One region of the Aliivibrio logei genome, then DNA from elsewhere that is predicted to be linked to it. Evidence: predicted binding sites of a transcription regulator. Region 1 holds the regulator's gene; each other region holds the start of a gene.
What was found. Region 1 encodes PurR, which represses purine synthesis genes. Its sites were predicted from a motif close to TNANGNAAACGTTTNCNTNA; they were not measured.

Region 1 (6,019 bases):
ACTGCTTTCTGAGTTTTATCTAATTCGGCTTTCGCTTGGCCGTAACTAATAGGCGCGATGGTTTTAAAACCTTTTTGAGAGAGTTGATTAAATTCTTTTTCAAGAGGATAAACATAAATCTTTAACGTTGTATCTATTTCAATCGCTTTTGCATTCGTTAAAAAAGAAGCTTGCTCAGTTTGAGCTTCTGCAATATCGTCTTCAATCACCGTAATAAATAACATTTTATATTGCGAATTTAGAGATGCAAACTCAGCAGGATAATAAGCATTTACATCAATAGAGGTCATGTAATCCATTTGTGATATCGCATCGGAAAGAACAACATCGGCTTGCTCTTTATACCCTTTAAGCTTACCAAGCTCTGCATCTGCTTTCGTTATGTATTCGCTGTATTTAGCGGCATAAGATCCAGAAGAAAACATCGAATATTCTTCATTAATTAATCCTGGTTCTTTTTCTACCTCTAAATAAATCTCTTTAGCATCATCCCATGATTCGGTCATTATGTTGTAAGTTGGCTCAGAGTAGAGTCTAAACTGCTCAACAGAATCAAACGTTGCTTTGTCTAAAGTGTATTGTTTTTGTAATACATCAAATGTTGATACTGATGATACGGCTCTGTTTTTTTCTACAGCTACCGAAGTCTCCGTATTATTCGTACTTTGACAACCAACCACACTAGACAATGCCGTAGCAATTATTGCCATCTTAAAATATTGTTTCATTCTGAACCTATTTTTATTATATGAATAGACAAAGTGCATGTGCACTTTTTTCGAATCCTACTACATAACAACAATTAAATCAGTATTTACAATGAGTTCACGATTAATTATAACGATTGCATTATAGGTATAAAAAAGCCGCTCAAATAAGAGCGGCTTTAACATTATCTTTTTTATCGATGATTAAACTAAAATCAATCACCAGCAAACATGTACCCTTCACCATGAACAGTAACAAATATTTGAGGATTTTTTGGATCCACTTCCATTTTGGCACGCATTCGCCTGATCAAAACGTCAATCGTTCTGTCATTTGGCGCATCAACACGGTGGCTGATCATATTTAAAATACGTTCACGTGATAATACCGTGTTCGGATAAGACGACAAAGCAACTAATAGCTCATATTCGGCTTTCGTTAACTTAACTGGCTCACCATTGTTCGATAAAGCACGACGTTGAATATCAAACGTCCACTCCCCGAAACGAATTAAATTTGATTCATCTAATTCTACGGGTTCATTTGCTAATGACATACGCCAAAATAGATTTTTAACTCGGACTAAAAGCTCACGTAACTCCACAGGTTTTGTTACGTAATCATCCGCACCCATCTCTAAACCTACGATGCGGTCAATACTATCAGTTCGTCCTGTAACTAAAATAATACCAATATTAGACTGGCTGCGTAATTCACGCGCCAATAATAAACCATCCTCTCCTGGTAGGTTTATATCAAGCATAATTAAATCAACTTTTTGTTCAGCCAAAACAGTTCGCATTTCTGCGCCCGTTTCAGCCTCGCTCACTTGATATCCCTCGGCTTCAAAATAGCCTACAAGCTTAGAGCGAGTTACCACTTCGTCTTCAACAACTAAAATGTGATAGCTCATAATTTTCTCTTTTTTTTATGGTTATTAGGATGGTTCTTATTACATTCTATTCATATATTGTAATAATGCCAATTCTCAATTGATATTTCTGTATATTATTTGATTCAGAACAAATCTTGTCGCGTATTAATCTTTGCTAATATCTTTATACACCCTGTTAATGATAGGTGCTATTCCTTTTCACACTTATGCCGTACAATTATTTAGTCAATTTTTTGGAGCTTATTTTACATGAACGAACTAAATGCATTTAATGAACAACGTGCTGAAATTTATTGGTGGTTATCTAGCCTATTTGCACACGAGCTAACTAAAGAGCAATTAGAGCAGTATAACAGTTTTGAGATTCGTACCTTTTTAACGAACCTTTCTGAAACTCCAGAGCTAACCGACTCTATTTCTTCAATTGTAACAAAATTGAATGAATTACAAACACGCGAAGATGCACAGCTTGAACTATCGGCTGACTTCTGTGAAGCGTTCTTAGGCTCTGATAAGAACAGTGCGCTTCCTTATGCTTCAATGTATTTAGATAAATCACGCCTTCTTAATGCGAAACCGGCACAAGATATGCGTGATTTATTAGAAAAATACAACATCACTCAAAAAGCTGAATTCAATGAACCTGCAGATCACATTGCTATTGAGTTAGATTTCTTAGGCAATCTAATTGTCATGACGAATCAGCAAACAACGGAACCAGAATTCGAGCAATTCATGGCCGCACAACTGCAATTTATTAACGAGCAGTTATTATCTTGGGCGCCACGTTTTAACCAACTTTGTTCTGAACGAGATACATTTGGCTTCTATGCTGCCGTTACTCACTTCCTTGTTACGTTCTTAGAATTGGATGTAAAATTCCTAGCGGGCGAATAACAAAAGCATGTACAACTGGTAAGATAAGTTAACAATAGTGTGATATATATCAAAACGACTATTAAAATTTATTAAATCAGCAATTGTTTGCGCTACGCTTTATAGATAAAATGTGAACGCAAACGATAAAATTTGAATATCAATGAAAACCGCATTTATCGCGGTTTTTTTCATTTATACCACCTAGATTATTCTCTAATCTACTATTGGTAATATACTCACAGGGCCTATTTACCTTCCAACAATCTTTATTAAAAAATAAAGAGAGACTTTGACACTATTGTTGGAACATAAATAGCCCCTTAATAAATTAAGGCTTTTAATATGGCTACCATTAAAGACGTTGCGAAACTTGCTTCTGTTTCGACAACCACCGTTTCTCATGTAATTAACAAAACTCGATTTGTTGCAGAAGCAACTCAAAAACGAGTATGGGAAGCCGTTGAAGAACTAAACTATGCACCGAGTGCCGTTGCTCGTAGTTTAAAGTGCAACACAACTCGAACTATCGGCATGCTAGTTACCCAGTCTTTTAATCCATTTTTTGCCGAAATGATGCACGGTGTTGAGAACTACTGTTACAAGCAAGGTTACACATTATTTATGTGTAATACCGAAGGTGATCTAGATAAACAAAAGCACTACCTTCGTATGCTGGCAGAAAAACGTGTCGATGGCTTATTAGTTATGTGTTCTGATCTAAATGAACAGTTATTAGCACAACTTGAAAAAAACACAGAATTACCAATGGTAATCATGGACTGGGGTCCAGATAGCCCTCATACCGACAAAATTATTGATAATTCTGAAGAAGGTGGTTATTTAGCAACAAAACACCTGATTGAAAATGGACACACAAAAATTGGCTGTGTTACCGGTCAGCTTGATAAAGCAACCTGTAAAGAACGAATTCATGGTTTCTACAGAGCTTTATCTGAAGCAAATTTAACGTCAAATCCAGATTGGATATTTGAAGGTGATTTTGAGTGTTCTTCTGCCTCTAAATCTGTTGAAAAAATGCTACAGATGGAAGATAAACCAACTGCATTATTTTGTTTTAACGACATTATGGCATTAGCGGCTATCAGCAAAATTCAACAAACTGGCTTACGTGTACCTGAAGATATCTCAATCATTGGTTACGATAACATTGAACTTTCTGCATATTTCTCTCCACCATTGACGACGATTCACCAACCTAAACGTCGCGTTGGTAAGACCGCCGTTGAAATATTGTTGGAACGAATCAAAGATAAGCACCATGAAAGACGCATTTTTGAAATGCATCCAGAAGTGGTAACTCGGAAAAGTGTCCATAAACTGTAACAATGAGTGATGCATTAATCATAAATATGCAAGTGAAAAAATATTTATTTATTTAAAACTTGAACTGGCATAACAGAAAATCATCCTTATTTTCTGAACCAATGTCACATAACTTACAAGTGGACAACATTTCATTTTATTGATTACTATATCATCTTAACTGTCACGAACAGGGCAAACTGTGCGAAAGCTCAGGACGCAAAGCTTCCGGCCTACGTATTTATATAAGGTAGCGGGGTTGCCGATGGCAGGTATTTATATCTACACATTGTTAATTTTTACTTAGAAATAACAATGTGTGGTTTTGAACTTGCTACTATTTCCTCGGGCTCAGTTGTTTAGTGACATAGACTTACTAACCGAGAATTATTGCAATGGATAAACCAATACTAAAAGATTCACTTCGATTACTTTCCTCTCTAGGGAAAATCACTTCACGCTCCATGTTTGGCGGCTTTGGTGTTTTTATTGATGACACAATGTTTGCACTTGTTGTTCAGGACAGACTGCATTTGCGAGCAAGCGATAACACTATTAATTTATTTAAAGACCAAGGTTTTGAACCTTACGTTTATAAAAAACGTGGTTTCCCCGTGGTAACTAAATATTTTGCTATTTCACCTGAATGTTGGGATGAACCTGATTCAATCCTAATTCAAGCTGTTGTTGCTTTAGATGTTGCTAAAAAAGACAAAGAAAAACAAAAAACAGCAGGTCCCTCTCGAATTAAGGATTTACCCAATCTAAGATTAGCGACAGAGAGAATGCTGAAAAAAGCAGGAATAACGACCGTAAAAGAACTAATGGAGACGGGATCTGTAAACGCTTATAAAGCGATTCAACAGACTCATTCAAGTTCTGTTAGTGACGAATTACTGTGGTCGCTTGAAGGAGCGATTAAAGGTACTCACTGGTCTGTTATCTCTACTGATATTAGAAATGAATTAAGAAAACAACTTTAAATACATTTTCCTACATTTATTTTACATTCGCCCTACTCTTATGTTGTCTTTACCTGTATAAATTAAAGACAACATAAGGCTAGGAAATGAATTATGAATAAAAAATTACTCTTATTAATCACTCTTCTTACAGCCTTTGCTGTTATCTTTTTTAACTTTGGTCATCTATTTACTCTAGAGCAGGCTAAGGCATACCATCAAGCCCTTCAAAGTGACATCCAAGAAAACCTTTTCTTTTATAGCACCCTTTATTTCTTTGGTTACATTACCGTCACTGCATTATCAATACCAGGCGCCGCAGTAGTCACATTGCTTGGTGCGGCCTTATTTGGTTTTTGGTGGAGCTTATTATTGGTTTCTTTTGCCAGTTCCATTGGTGCTACTATTGCCTTCCTAAGCAGCCGTTATTTATTAAGAGAATGGGTTGATCGTAAATTTGGGGACAAATTAATTTCCATCAATCAAGGTATTGAAAAAGATGGCGCTTTTTACTTACTGACTCTTCGTTTAATTCCTATATTTCCATTCTTTCTTATTAATTTAGTCATGGGATTAACAAAACTAACCGCCGCTCGGTTTTACTTATTTAGTCAATTAGGCATGCTGCCCGGAACCATGGTATTTTTAAATGCCGGAACTCAATTAGCTGAAATAACCTCACTATCAGGGTTAATATCACCAAATATACTCGGCTCTCTTGCTCTTCTTGGTTTATTTCCAATCGTTGCAAAATTTATTATTAGTTATGTTCAGAAAAAACGCACCTCTTAAAATTGCGAATAAGAGATAGACATTATTCTATCTCTTATTCCTTCTCTCACTGATTACCTGCAGGATTCATTTTACGTTCATGTTTAATAATTTATACTGCCTGTAGTTTAATTTTTAGAGTGCGTATTTATGTTTACTCGTCAGCCATTAGCTATACTTATATTTAGCCTCTCAATGTGTTTATCGCCATTGAGCTTTGCTCAAGATCATGCAATTCCCGCAGTTCAAGATATTACCCTCCCTCTCAATACAACCATTGAGTTTGATGAAGACCGTGATGAAATTATCATGGCTGTAGAACAAGGCCTTATTAAGCCTTTCTCTGCTCTTTATCAGACAGTAAACCAAGACCTTTATGGCAGAATCATAAAAGTTGAGTTAGAAGAAGACGATGATGAATGGACTTATGAACTAAAACTTATCTACGAAAATCAGATCATAAAAGTTGAATACAACGCGT
Region 2 (6,019 bases), on a different contig from region 1:
GGCCGGTAACATTTTTTTTGAAGGAAAAGACATTACTGATCTCGGAAGTAAAGCAATGCGATCTCTGCGTCAAGACATGCAGATTATCTTTCAAGATCCTACAGAATCGTTAAACCCAAGGCATACTATTGAAATGATTTTAGAAGAACCTTTCATCATTCACGGTATAGGGACAGCGAAAGAGCGCAAAGAGTGGGTAAAGGATCTGTTAGTTAAAGTGGGATTATCACCCAGTGCGATTACTCGTTATCCACATGAGTTTTCTGGGGGACAAAAACAACGAATTGGTATTGCGAGAGCCATTGCTTTAAAACCAAAATTGATAGTGTGTGATGAGTCGGTATCGGCATTGGATGTATCAGTACAAGCGCAAATCATTAATCTGTTATTAGATCTTCAAAAGGAGATGAATTTAGCCCTTATATTTATTGCTCATGATCTTTCTGTAGTGAAACATATTTCAGATAAAGTGGCGGTTATGTATTTAGGGAAGATTGTTGAGTACGGCAATTCAGAGGATTTATATCATTCACCTAAACATCCTTATACAGAAGCGTTATTGTCTGCGATTCCGGTTGCTCATCCTCGACTTAGAGGAAAAAAAAGAATCATACTAAAAGGCGATGTACCCTCGCCAATTAACCCGCCTAAAGGGTGCCGTTTTTCGACTCGATGCCCAAAAGCTGAAAAAAGATGCGTTGAGATAGAACCACAAAGACAGTGTATTGATAGTGCTGAGCATGATGTTGCTTGTCACCTATATGAATAACAGATATCAGGGGGGAGTAGTGGCTGTTATTTAACGGATGAGTTGAATAAATATCTATTTTGAACCCTCTTTTTTGAGTTCATTTATTCTATAATCAGTAAAAATAAAACGATTGAGGAAGGTATGAAAAAATTATTCGCTTTGGCTGCTGTGATGACGCTTGCTGGTTGTTCGACGACGATGCCAGATATGGGAACGGCACAACCCGTGCACTATACGTGCGAAGCAGGACGTAATTTTCAAATAACATTTAATGACGATAAAGCGTTGCTGCAATTACCAAAAGAAGATTATGCATTAAAAAGAGCAGTATCAGCATCAGGGATGAAATACATTTCAGATGATGGAATGCCTGATGTGAGTAAGACGATTGTCTTTCATGGGAAGGGGGATTCTGCAATTCTTGAGTTAGGTCGCGTTGTTCTTAAAGAGTGCACCGTAATACAGTAATTGTTGGATCTGAAAATGGCCACGTAGTTGAAATTACATGGCCATTTCATGTCACTTTTTTTATGAGGAAACTACGACCCGTAAGTCACAATATAACGATTTGGTTTGTGATTCATTGCAAGCACAATGTTTAATACGATAGCACCAAGAACGGAAATCAGTAATAACGAAGGCGTAATAAAGAAGAAAGAGGCGCTTAAAATGCAGAAATCAATTGCCATTTGAACCTTGCCCACTGAAATGCCAAATTTCTCTTGAATGAATAAACATAAGACATTAAAGCCACCAAGACTTGAACGGTGTCTGAATAATATCAGCATACCTAACCCCATCAATAAACCGCCAGCAACTGCACAATAAATATCATTAATATGGTCAACTGAAATCATCATATTTAGATGATCGGTCATGATAGAAACGAGTGCACCTGAAATTAAGCTTGTTAGTGCAAACTTCTTACCGAATCGATTCCAAGCTAGCGCATAAAAAGGGAGGTTGCACACAAAGTATAAAACCCCAAAACTGATGTCTGTCATTTGGCTTAACAGCAATGCTAAGCCTGTCGTTCCGCCCGTTAATAAATTAGCAGCTTGCAAAAAGAAGATCCCTTGAGAGACTAAAAATGTCCCTGTTAAAATCGCAATGACATCTTCTTTGTGAGTGTGTTTGATTTTTTCCATAATATCGATACCAACAAAATAATGCAGGCTAGCATAGGGTGAGATGAATTTTATGCAATCTGTTGGCTATAAATATCCGACGTAGTTTGTAGTTAACCCTTTACACAGTGTAAAGCTAAAAATTGACACTTAATGAATATCTTTCATGTTGATAATGAGTAATCCCCAACAAAAATAACAAAGAAAAGTACAATTGAGGCTATCTGATCCAGATCAAATTATGTAGAATAACGACCAGTTAAGGCTAGTGACGTAATCGTTTGCGTCATTGGGCTATTTTTGGGTTTTATATTTATCTGAGTCAGGAGATACAGATGCTTAAGCGTGATATGAACATTGCAGATTACGATGCAGACTTGTTTGCAGCAATCCAGGAAGAGACAGTACGTCAAGAAGAGCATATCGAGCTGATTGCTTCTGAAAACTACACTAGCCCACGAGTGATGGAAGCTCAAGGTTCACAACTAACAAACAAGTATGCTGAAGGTTACCCTGGTAAGCGTTATTACGGTGGCTGTGAGTTCGTTGATAAAGTGGAAACACTGGCTATCAACCGTGCATGTGAATTGTTTGGCGCAGAGTACGCAAACGTACAACCGCATTCAGGTTCTCAAGCGAACAATGCCGTTTACATGGCACTACTAAACGCTGGCGATACCGTGTTAGGTATGAGCCTTGCTCACGGTGGTCACTTAACTCACGGTTCTCCAGTAAACTTCTCTGGTAAGCTTTACAACATCATTCCTTACGGTATTGATGAAGCGGGTCAAATTGACTACGAAGAAATGGAAGCGCTAGCAATAGAACATAAACCTAAGATGATCATCGGTGGTTTCTCTGCTTACTCTCAAGTATGTGATTGGGCGCGTATGCGTGAAATCGCAGACAAAGTTGGTGCTTACTTCTTCGTAGATATGGCTCACGTAGCGGGTCTTATTGCTGCTGGTGTTTATCCTAACCCAGTACCACACGCTCACGTAGTAACAACAACAACGCATAAAACATTGGCTGGTCCTCGTGGTGGTCTTATTCTTTCTAACGAAGGCGAAGATCTTTACAAGAAACTGAACTCAGCAGTATTCCCTGGTGGTCAAGGTGGCCCTCTAATGCACGTTATCGCTGGTAAAGCGGTGGCATTTAAAGAAGCACTAGAACCAGAATTTAAAGAATACCAAGTTCGTGTTGTTGCTAATGCAAAAGCAATGGTTGCAGAGTTTCTTGCTCGTGGTTACAACATCGTTTCAGGCTCTACTGAAAACCACCTGTTCTTGGTTGATTTAATCGACAAAGACATCACTGGTAAAGAAGCCGATGCGGCTCTGGGTTCAGCTAACATTACCGTTAACAAAAACTCAGTACCAAACGATCCACGTAGCCCATTTGTTACTTCTGGTATCCGTGTTGGTTCTCCTTCAATTACTCGTCGTGGTTTCTCTGAAGAAGACGCGAAGAACCTTGCTGGCTGGATGTGTGACATTCTAGACAACATGGGTGATGAGTCTGTTATCGAAGCAACTAAAGCGAAAGTATTAGAAATTTGTAAGCGTCTACCTGTATACGCTTAATTTTTAATTCAGTTTTAAAAATTAAAAAGGCCAGCCTGTTATAGGTTGGCCTTTTTTATTGCCTAAAATTTAATGAACTGTTGAGGGTTGTATTTCTTTATGTGATTAATGTTTAGATGGGAGAAGATAACTACATAACATTCAGTAATTCAATGTAAATATAATTCACATTCATGATTTTGATTCTATTTCTGTATTATTTATAAGATTGAGTGAAAATAAATGTGATATGTTTCGGCCTTAGTGAACTGGACGATTAGTTTCGGCACTTTTAAAAGGTTGAGTCATGAGTAAAAAATTATTATTAGCGTCGTTAATATCGATGCTGCTTGCTGGGTGTAATGACGAGAATATAGATACATCAGGACCGATTCCTGATGTAGGAACTGGCGGTGGTTCGGTGACACCTCCAAAGCCTAATCCTGAACCAACGCCAGAACCGATACCGCCAACGGATATTATTCCTCCGGTGACATACGTTGGTACCTTGATGGCTTCGGGTAAAACCGTTTCCGGTGAAGTCAGCTGTAACGGCGTAGTTTTAGATAAAAATACAAGTACATTTACCGTTAAACAAGGGAATGAATTTAACTGTTCTTTTGGTGCGGTAGAGTTAGGTCGTTTTAAAGCTTCTTTTCCTAAGGTTAAATCAATCGATTTGGTTAATACAATCGTGCCTGCTTCTTTTGATCTTCAAGACAGTAAAGGGGTTAACGTAACGAAAATTCTACAATCCATTTCCACATGTGAGCATCAAGATCGCATTTGTTTAGATGACTTTGATTCTATTGATATTCAAGAGATCTATTCAGATTTGGGCAATAATGACTCTGTAAATGCATTTTTGGAGTCAAAAGAAGAAGAAGCCACTGATGACGTCGGTAAAGCACCTAGTTCTCATGTTGATGCTGAAATAGCGCCAGTTGTCACACCTGGTACAAGTAATGACCTCAATAGTGGGTTTGTATCAGCCAGCGCAGAAGACAGTTACGCTTATAAACCAAGTTCAGCAGCACAGGTGTTAACTAAAAGTAAATTAACAGATGATAATGGTACACCATTAGCTGGGGTTAATTTCTTTTCTACTAATGCTATTGGGATCACGGATGACAATGGTGAATTTGAATACCTGTGGGGTGACAAACTTACCTTTAGTATTAATACTTTTGAATTTGGCAGTGTAACCGGCAATCAAATTAACTATAAAATTACAGATGTCAGCGATAATGAAATTGTAAAATCAAATATTCAGTCATTAATCACACGATATGCAGAAAATAGTAATAATACACTGCTTATATCAAATCGAGTACAAGAGGTTTTCTCTCTTTATCCTAATGTAATCAATGAACTAATTAATCTGAGTTTACCTAGCGGTGGAATGATTGAAGGCACACAGTTCTCGATTCCGAATGAATTTGATGCACAATTTGAACATGGTTTAACTGCCGCTATTGATGCAGAGTTACAACCGCAAGGGCCATCATTTTATTTTTCAGATTATCCACATGTATTTGCTGTCGATAGTGGTACCTATGTTACCGACTCTCTCACTGCAATATTCAAGGGAGTTGGCAGTTTCCATGTATTTAATGACAACGGCAGTTTCTATGGTGCGACAGGTTACACTCGAGGAATGCGCGCATTAAATTTATCTAATCGAGCATTTCCAATAATGATGCCTCGTGCTGATATTAATAAAGACATCCCATTTGGTCAGCAGCAAGCATGGACTCGTGAAGGTCGTCCTTATATTGCGGAATACCCAGGAATAGATAAGATGCCAGCTATCCCTGTTGTATCGAAAGATAATGCAACGTTCGGTTTCCCATTCGTTACCGCCGGTGAAATTGGTGCGGGTAAAGTGGTATTTATGGGTAATAGTATGTACCCAAGCATTATTTCATGCCCTGATAACTATTGGGCTAATGATGCTTTACGTATTGATAGTGTCAAAAAATCATGTACATCGTCATTTGATCTAGCAAATGATCCTCGTAATGATAACGGCAGTATGAAGACCTTTTTCTCTAATTTATTTACATGGTTAAATAATGATAAGACAATTAAAGGCATCAATGTTGCTTCCAATATAGACGTTGCTACTGCTTTACGTTCTGGTACTTCTCATGGAACTGCATATGATTTCTTTGTTAATCCATCTTTTGGTTTCTCACCATCTGTTGAAATGTTAACTAAAGATGGTTTTTCAGGGCATTTATCGGCCTCAGAAACACCGTTGTTGATTCTTCAAGCTTACCCTCCGAAGCCCCAAGGTGATGGCATGAGTCATCGTTTTATTGCTGATTTAGAGAATCCAAACCTGAGTCAAGATGATATTACCGCTTTAATTACGTACATTAATGATGGTGGTAGCGTTCTATTTATGGACGCTATCGATAGAATCACTAACCCTGAACCTATTGGGCGTTTAGCTGACTCTGCAGGTGTATCATTAGGTGGAAGTAACGTAACGCCCACATCGCAAGCATTTTGTGGCTCGTCATATTATTGTCAAGCACCATCCCCAAATCTTCATGTAAAGAGTCAGTATG
Region 3 (6,019 bases), on a different contig from region 1:
GAGCAAGTTGCGCTCTAATGGCTGAGATTTGTTCAGCATTACTTAAAAATTTTGTCCATGTGGTTTCTGCTTCGGTAGAGCCTTGATGATCATCACTTAACCCCATGTAGGTGTCCCAAAAGAAATTTTCTTTGGTGCGATGAATAGAGAGATAGCGTTGATTAAGCTCATTGAGATAGGTCGTGGCAGTCATTTTCGTCCCTTTAAATACAGCATATACAAAAGATAATTATGACATAGATGATGTGGAAATGAGGAGATTAAAATGAAAAAAGCTCAACCTAATAATCGATTGAGCTTAATAAATGAAGCTTAATATTGTGCTTCTAATTGGTCGGCTTTATTTAGTGCGGGATGCGTCTCTAATTGTTCAGAATAAGCGCTGATATTAGGAAACAAACCAAGCTGTCCGCGCTGCTTTAGAATATCAACAATGAACGACATCATGATATCTGCACCAGATAAAGTATCACCTACAAGGTAGCGTTTATCGGCGAGTGAAGATTCAAAATAGTTAAGCACTTTACTCGTTTCTGCACTGGCATAAGCTGGTAAGAAGTTCATTTCAGCGCCGTCTTTCTCAACAAAGAGGGTCAGTAGTAATGGAAGCATGGCTGAGCTTTCAGCAAAGTGCATCCATTGTGAATATTCTACATAGTCATTACTGCCTGCTTTTGGTGCCAGCTGAGTATTGTACTTATTAATTAAGTATTCAGTAATGGCCCCCGATTCCGCAATAATTAATCCATTATCTTCAATGACAGGGGATTTACCAAGTGGATGAATGTCTTTCAACTCTTGTGGGGTAAGGTGAGTGACTTTATCTCTTTGGTAGCCTTTAATCTGATAATCTACGCCCAACTCTTCTAATAACCAAATAATGCGTTTTGAACGAGATTGATTCAGGTGATGCAGTGTAATCATATTGATACCCTATCTTTTAATCATGGTAATTATTGGATTCTATAGAGCAAGTAACAACTTTTCAGCCGTGCTTTCAGAACTTGCTGGGTTTTGCCCTGTAATGATAAGGCCATCTTGAATAACAAAGGGTGCCCAATCACTGACTTTTTGATAATCACCGCCTTGTTTCTTCAATTCATCTTCTAATAAGAACGGCACAATGTCTGTTAAGGCAACGGCGGCTTCTTCTGTGTTACTGAACCCTGTTACTGCTTTATCTTTTACTATTGATTGACCTGCTGTGTCTTTTGCATTCAATAATACCGCACCGGCGTGACAGACAGCAGCAACGGGTTTATTGCTATTTAATAGCGTTTCAATAAGAGCGATTGAGTTTTTATCATCAACCAGATCCCATAATGGCCCGTGACCACCAGGGTAGAATACAGCATCGTAATCGTCAGCCTTGATATCGCTTAACGTGTGAGTGCTTGCTAACGTCTGTTGTGCTGATTCATCGTTATCAAAACGACGAGTGGCGTCCGTTTGAAAGTTTTCTAATTCACTGTTTGGATCGATAGGCGGTTGTCCACCTAGCGGAGAGGCCAGTGTAATGTCAATTCCGGCATCAAGAAATACGTAATAAGGTGCCGCAAACTCTTCAATCCAAAATCCTGTTTTCTCGCCAGTATTACCAAGGTCAGAATGTGAAGTCAGAACCATCAAAATGCGTTTTTTATGTGTTGTCATTATTCTATTCCTTTAATTATTGGTTGACCCTTGAAGAGATGAATCAAGGCATGGATAAAATATAGAGTGTAAACCTCAGTTAGACAATGCAGATTAATTTGATTACATTGATTCAAAAATTCGACTAATAAGGTGAGATAACAATGAAATTGTCGTTTGAACAACTAAAAAGTATGGTGGTATTCACGCATGTGGTGGATCAGGGCAGCTTTAGTGCGGCAGCAAAACAGTTGGAATTATCACGTACGGTGGTCAGTTATCATATTAAGAAATTAGAAACGAACTTAGGCGTGACGTTAATCAATCGTTCGACGCGAAGTTTGTCACTCACTGATGCGGGAATTGAATTTTACAGCAGTTGTCGGTTGATCTCAGATCAAGCGCAATTTGCGAATCAGAAAATGGAAAACTATAAAAATGAACCTGAAGGGGTATTAAAAATCACGTGTCCTGTGAACATGGGATTGCAGGTCATTGTCCCTGCATTGAACGTGTTTAAAGCGCAGTTTCCCAAGATTGAGTTGGATCTAATTTTGTCTGATGAGGTAATTAATATCATTCAAGAGGGCATTGATTTGGCCATTCGAGGAGCTGCATTGCCTGATTCAGGTTTAAAAGCGCGTAAGCTCTCTTCTTTACCTACTTGCTTATGTGCGTCCCCAAGTTATTTAACTCGCTGTGGTAAACCGCTTACTCCTGCTGAACTAGAGCAGCACAACTGGGTTATGTATAAATTGGGTTCACCAACGCTAGAGGTGACAAAAGGGACAAGATCCTATCGCATTAAAATGAGTGGTGACATCACCACCAATAATGCCGCAGCACGAACCGCTTTTGTTGAGGGCGGACACGGTTTAGGACGAATACCTGTGTATGATGCGATGCCTAAAATAAAAGAAGGCACATTACAAACGGTGTTAGACGAGTATGAACTGGCCGATATTGAGGTGTATGGCGTGTACCCACCCGGGGCAACGGATTCTAAAAAAGTGCGTTTATTGTTGGATTTTTTAATTCAATATTTTGATAGTACCCATCCGAGAAGTTCAATGTTATTGGGGTAATATTGAACACTGAGTTTTAATTAATAAGAATAGTTATAAATATACTAGATTTATTTTTGATTGAATTTCAGGCGTTTTTAGTGTGAAAAGTACATAAATCACTTCGGTTTCATTTACTTAACTATGAATAGTAACTGATTGTAATAGTGTGACGGTAACGATTGCTTATTTATATTTCTCTCAGTTTGTGCAAGAATGCGCCCAGAAAATGACAGCATCTTAACGCTTATTAGTAAGGAATGTTCCCATGTCTCAGGACAATGCACAGAATACAGCACCACAATCAAACGTAGATAAAAAGCTTGATGGTTTCTTTAAGATATCAGAACGCGGTAGTACGGTAAAAACAGAGATGATCGCAGGATTAACGACGTTCTTAGCGATGGTGTATTCGGTTATTGTTGTACCAAGTATGTTAGGTGCCGCAGGATTTGACTCGGGCGCTGTGTTTGTGGCGACGTGTTTGGTTGCTGCATTTGGCTCATTATTGATGGGCTTGTGGGTTAACTTACCAATGGCGATTGGTTGTGCTATCTCTTTAACCGCCTTCACTGCATTTAGCTTGGTATTAGGACAAGGCGTCAGCATTCCTGTTGCACTTGGTGCTATCTTTATTATGGGGGTGTTGTTTACGCTTATTACGGTAACTGGCGTTCGTCAATGGATATTAAGTAATCTGCCTGTTGGGATTGCCCATGGTACTGGTATTGGTATTGGTTTATTCCTTTTATTAATTGCTGCGGATGGCACAGGGCTTATTGTTAAAAATGCACATGCAGGTTTACCTATTATGCTAGGCGATATTACGTCGTTCTCTGTCATGATGTCGGTACTTGGTCTTGCTGCTATTTTTGGTTTAGAGAAAAAACGCGTTCCCGGTGGTATTTTATTAGTGATTGTCGGTATTTCTATTATCGGTTTAATCTTCGATCCAAACGTGATTTATAATGGTTTCTTTGCATTACCAAGTTTGGAAACGGCCGATGGTGGTTCATTGATTGGTTCGATGGACATCATGGGGGCGTTAACGCCTGCGATTCTTCCTGTTGTTATTGCTCTAGTTATGACGGCGGTATTTGATGCAACAGGGACTATCCGAGCACTGGCAGGTCAAGCGAACTTATTGGATGAAAACGGACAAATCATTAATGGTGGCAAAGCACTAACGGCGGATTCTGCAAGTTCAATTGTTGCAGCGGTTGTTGGTGGAGCACCTGCTGCTGTTTATATTGAATCGGCTGCGGGTACGGCTGCGGGTGGTAAAACAGGTTTAACGGCTGCGGTTGTGGGCGTGTTGTTCTTAGCAATGATTTTCTTATCACCAGTCAGTTACTTGGTTCCTGTTTATGCAACGGCTCCGGCATTAATGTACGTAGGTTTATTAATGCTGAGTAATGTGTCTAAATTGGATTTTGACGATTCTGTTGATGCATTATCTGGCCTTGTTTGTGCCGTGTTTATTATTCTGTCTGCAAACATCGTAACTGGCATCATGATTGGCTTTACTACTCTGGTTGTTGGACGCATTTTTGCTGGTGAGTTTAAGAAACTAAACGTAGGTATTGTGTCAATCACGATCGCTTTGATTGTGTTTTATGTCGGTGGTTGGGCTATTTAACGCTTAATATAACAAACGATGATGATTGAAAAACGGATGCTTAATCGCATCCGTTTTTTTATGCGTGTAATAAAAACAGTAGTATTAAATTGGTTTATTTTTTAAGCGTGTCCTATCTTTTAGGTCAAAGACTTGTACCAGAGCAAAGCACTTTCAAGAGTGATTAATGGTAACAATGAAGTAATTAAAGATAAGGAATCATTATGAATAGGATGTTCAAGAAATTGTCGGTGACCGCTGCACTTTCATTTTCATTAGTAGCGAATGCCGCGCAAGAAAAGCCCAATATATTTGTTATTTTTACCGATGATATCGGTATCTCAAACCTCAGTGCTTATCACAATGGCGTAATGAGCAGTGACACACCAAACATTGACAGTATTGCTGAGAAAGGAATGCTACTCACCGACTATTACGCTCAACCGTCTTGTACCGCTGGTCGCTCTGCCTTTTTGACAGGACAATTACCCGTAAGAACAGGGATGCACTCCGTTGGTTTACCCGGCGGTCCTGTAGGCTTAAATCAAGACACGCCAACACTTCCTGAAGTATTAAAAACCCTTGGTTATACAACAGGTCAATTTGGTAAAAACCATCTTGGGGATAGAGATGAATTTCTACCAACCATGCATGGTTTTGATGAGTATTGGGGATGGTTATATCACCTCAACGCGATGGAATACACCGAAGATCCAGATTGGCCAAAAGACGAAGCGTTTCAGAAGTTTGCCCCACGAAACGTAATTCACTCGACTTCAGATGGTAAAGGCAATCAAACCATTAAAGACGATGGGCGATTATCAATCGAGCGAATGAGAACGTTAGATGATGAAGTAAATAAACATACCATTAACTTCATCGAAAAAGCCGTAAAAAATGATCAACCTTTCTTTACTTGGTATTGCCCATCGAGAGGCCATGTATGGACTCATCTTTCGCCTAAATACGAAAAAATGTTAGGTCAAAACGGATGGGGGTTACAAGAAGTCGTTGTGAAAGACTTAGATGATCATGTTGGAGAGGTGCTGGCTAAGATTGAAGAATTAGGTATTTTAGATAACACCATTATTATTTTTACTGCCGATAATGGCCCTGAAATTATGACATGGCCAGACGGTGGCATGACGCCTTTCCACGGTGAGAAAGGCACAACTTGGGAGGGCGGTGTTCGTGCGCCATTCTTAATTCAATGGCCAAATAAAATTCCGAAAAATACAGTAAACAATGGCATGTTTGATGGCATGGATTTATTGCCAACCTTAATCGAAGCGGCGGGTGGACCCGCTGATCTAAAAGAAAAAATGCTTAAGGGATATAAAGGGTTTAAAGGCCATTTGGATGGGTATAACCAAATGGACATGCTAACCAATGAGGGCGAATCGAATCGTAAAGAACTGTTTTATTATGAAAGAGATAAGCTACAAGCGGTACGAGTTGGTGATTGGAAAGCGCACTTTGTTGTGCAAAATCATGGCTGGAGTGGACCAAAAGAAGAATTAAATGCCCCATTATTATTTAATTTACGTCGTGATCCTTACGAGCGAGCTGCTGAAGAATCGGGGATGTATCTTAAATGGATGGGACAAAAAATGTGGGCATTTGGCCCTGCTCAAGCCGCTGTCGGTCAGCATTTAGAAACGTTTAAACAATGGCCGCCGGTTACTTCAGATACCGTAATTTCAGG

Region 2: the regulator PurR is predicted to act here: its motif matches at 2,148-2,167, upstream of glyA (serine hydroxymethyltransferase).
Region 3: the regulator PurR is predicted to act here: its motif matches at 2,867-2,886, upstream of A6E04_RS10000 (NCS2 family permease).

Annotation. Positions count from the first base shown of each region.
Region 1 is NZ_MAJU01000029.1:164,635-170,653, reverse strand. Features, by position in the region: gene A6E04_RS18855 (hypothetical protein) at 1-728, opposite strand, end outside; gene torR (two-component system response regulator TorR) at 923-1,621, opposite strand; gene torD (molecular chaperone TorD) at 1,853-2,500, shown strand; gene purR (HTH-type transcriptional repressor PurR) at 2,825-3,826, shown strand; cyclic di-GMP riboswitch class I at 3,990-4,072, shown strand; gene A6E04_RS18835 (TfoX/Sxy family DNA transformation protein) at 4,201-4,788, shown strand; gene A6E04_RS18830 (TVP38/TMEM64 family protein) at 4,882-5,559, shown strand; gene A6E04_RS18825 (PepSY domain-containing protein) at 5,689-6,019, shown strand, end outside.
Region 2 is NZ_MAJU01000011.1:187,422-193,440, reverse strand. Features, by position in the region: gene A6E04_RS11420 (ABC transporter ATP-binding protein) at 1-769, shown strand, start outside; gene A6E04_RS11415 (MliC family protein) at 893-1,219, shown strand; gene A6E04_RS11410 (YitT family protein) at 1,291-1,899, opposite strand; gene glyA (serine hydroxymethyltransferase) at 2,214-3,464, shown strand; gene A6E04_RS11400 (SslE/AcfD family lipoprotein zinc metalloprotease) at 3,751-6,019, shown strand, end outside.
Region 3 is NZ_MAJU01000009.1:192,478-198,496, reverse strand. Features, by position in the region: gene A6E04_RS10020 (M3 family metallopeptidase) at 1-193, opposite strand, end outside; gene A6E04_RS10015 (glutathione S-transferase family protein) at 313-924, opposite strand; gene A6E04_RS10010 (type 1 glutamine amidotransferase domain-containing protein) at 964-1,653, opposite strand; gene A6E04_RS10005 (LysR family transcriptional regulator) at 1,797-2,717, shown strand; gene A6E04_RS10000 (NCS2 family permease) at 2,965-4,335, shown strand; gene A6E04_RS09995 (arylsulfatase) at 4,539-6,019, shown strand, end outside.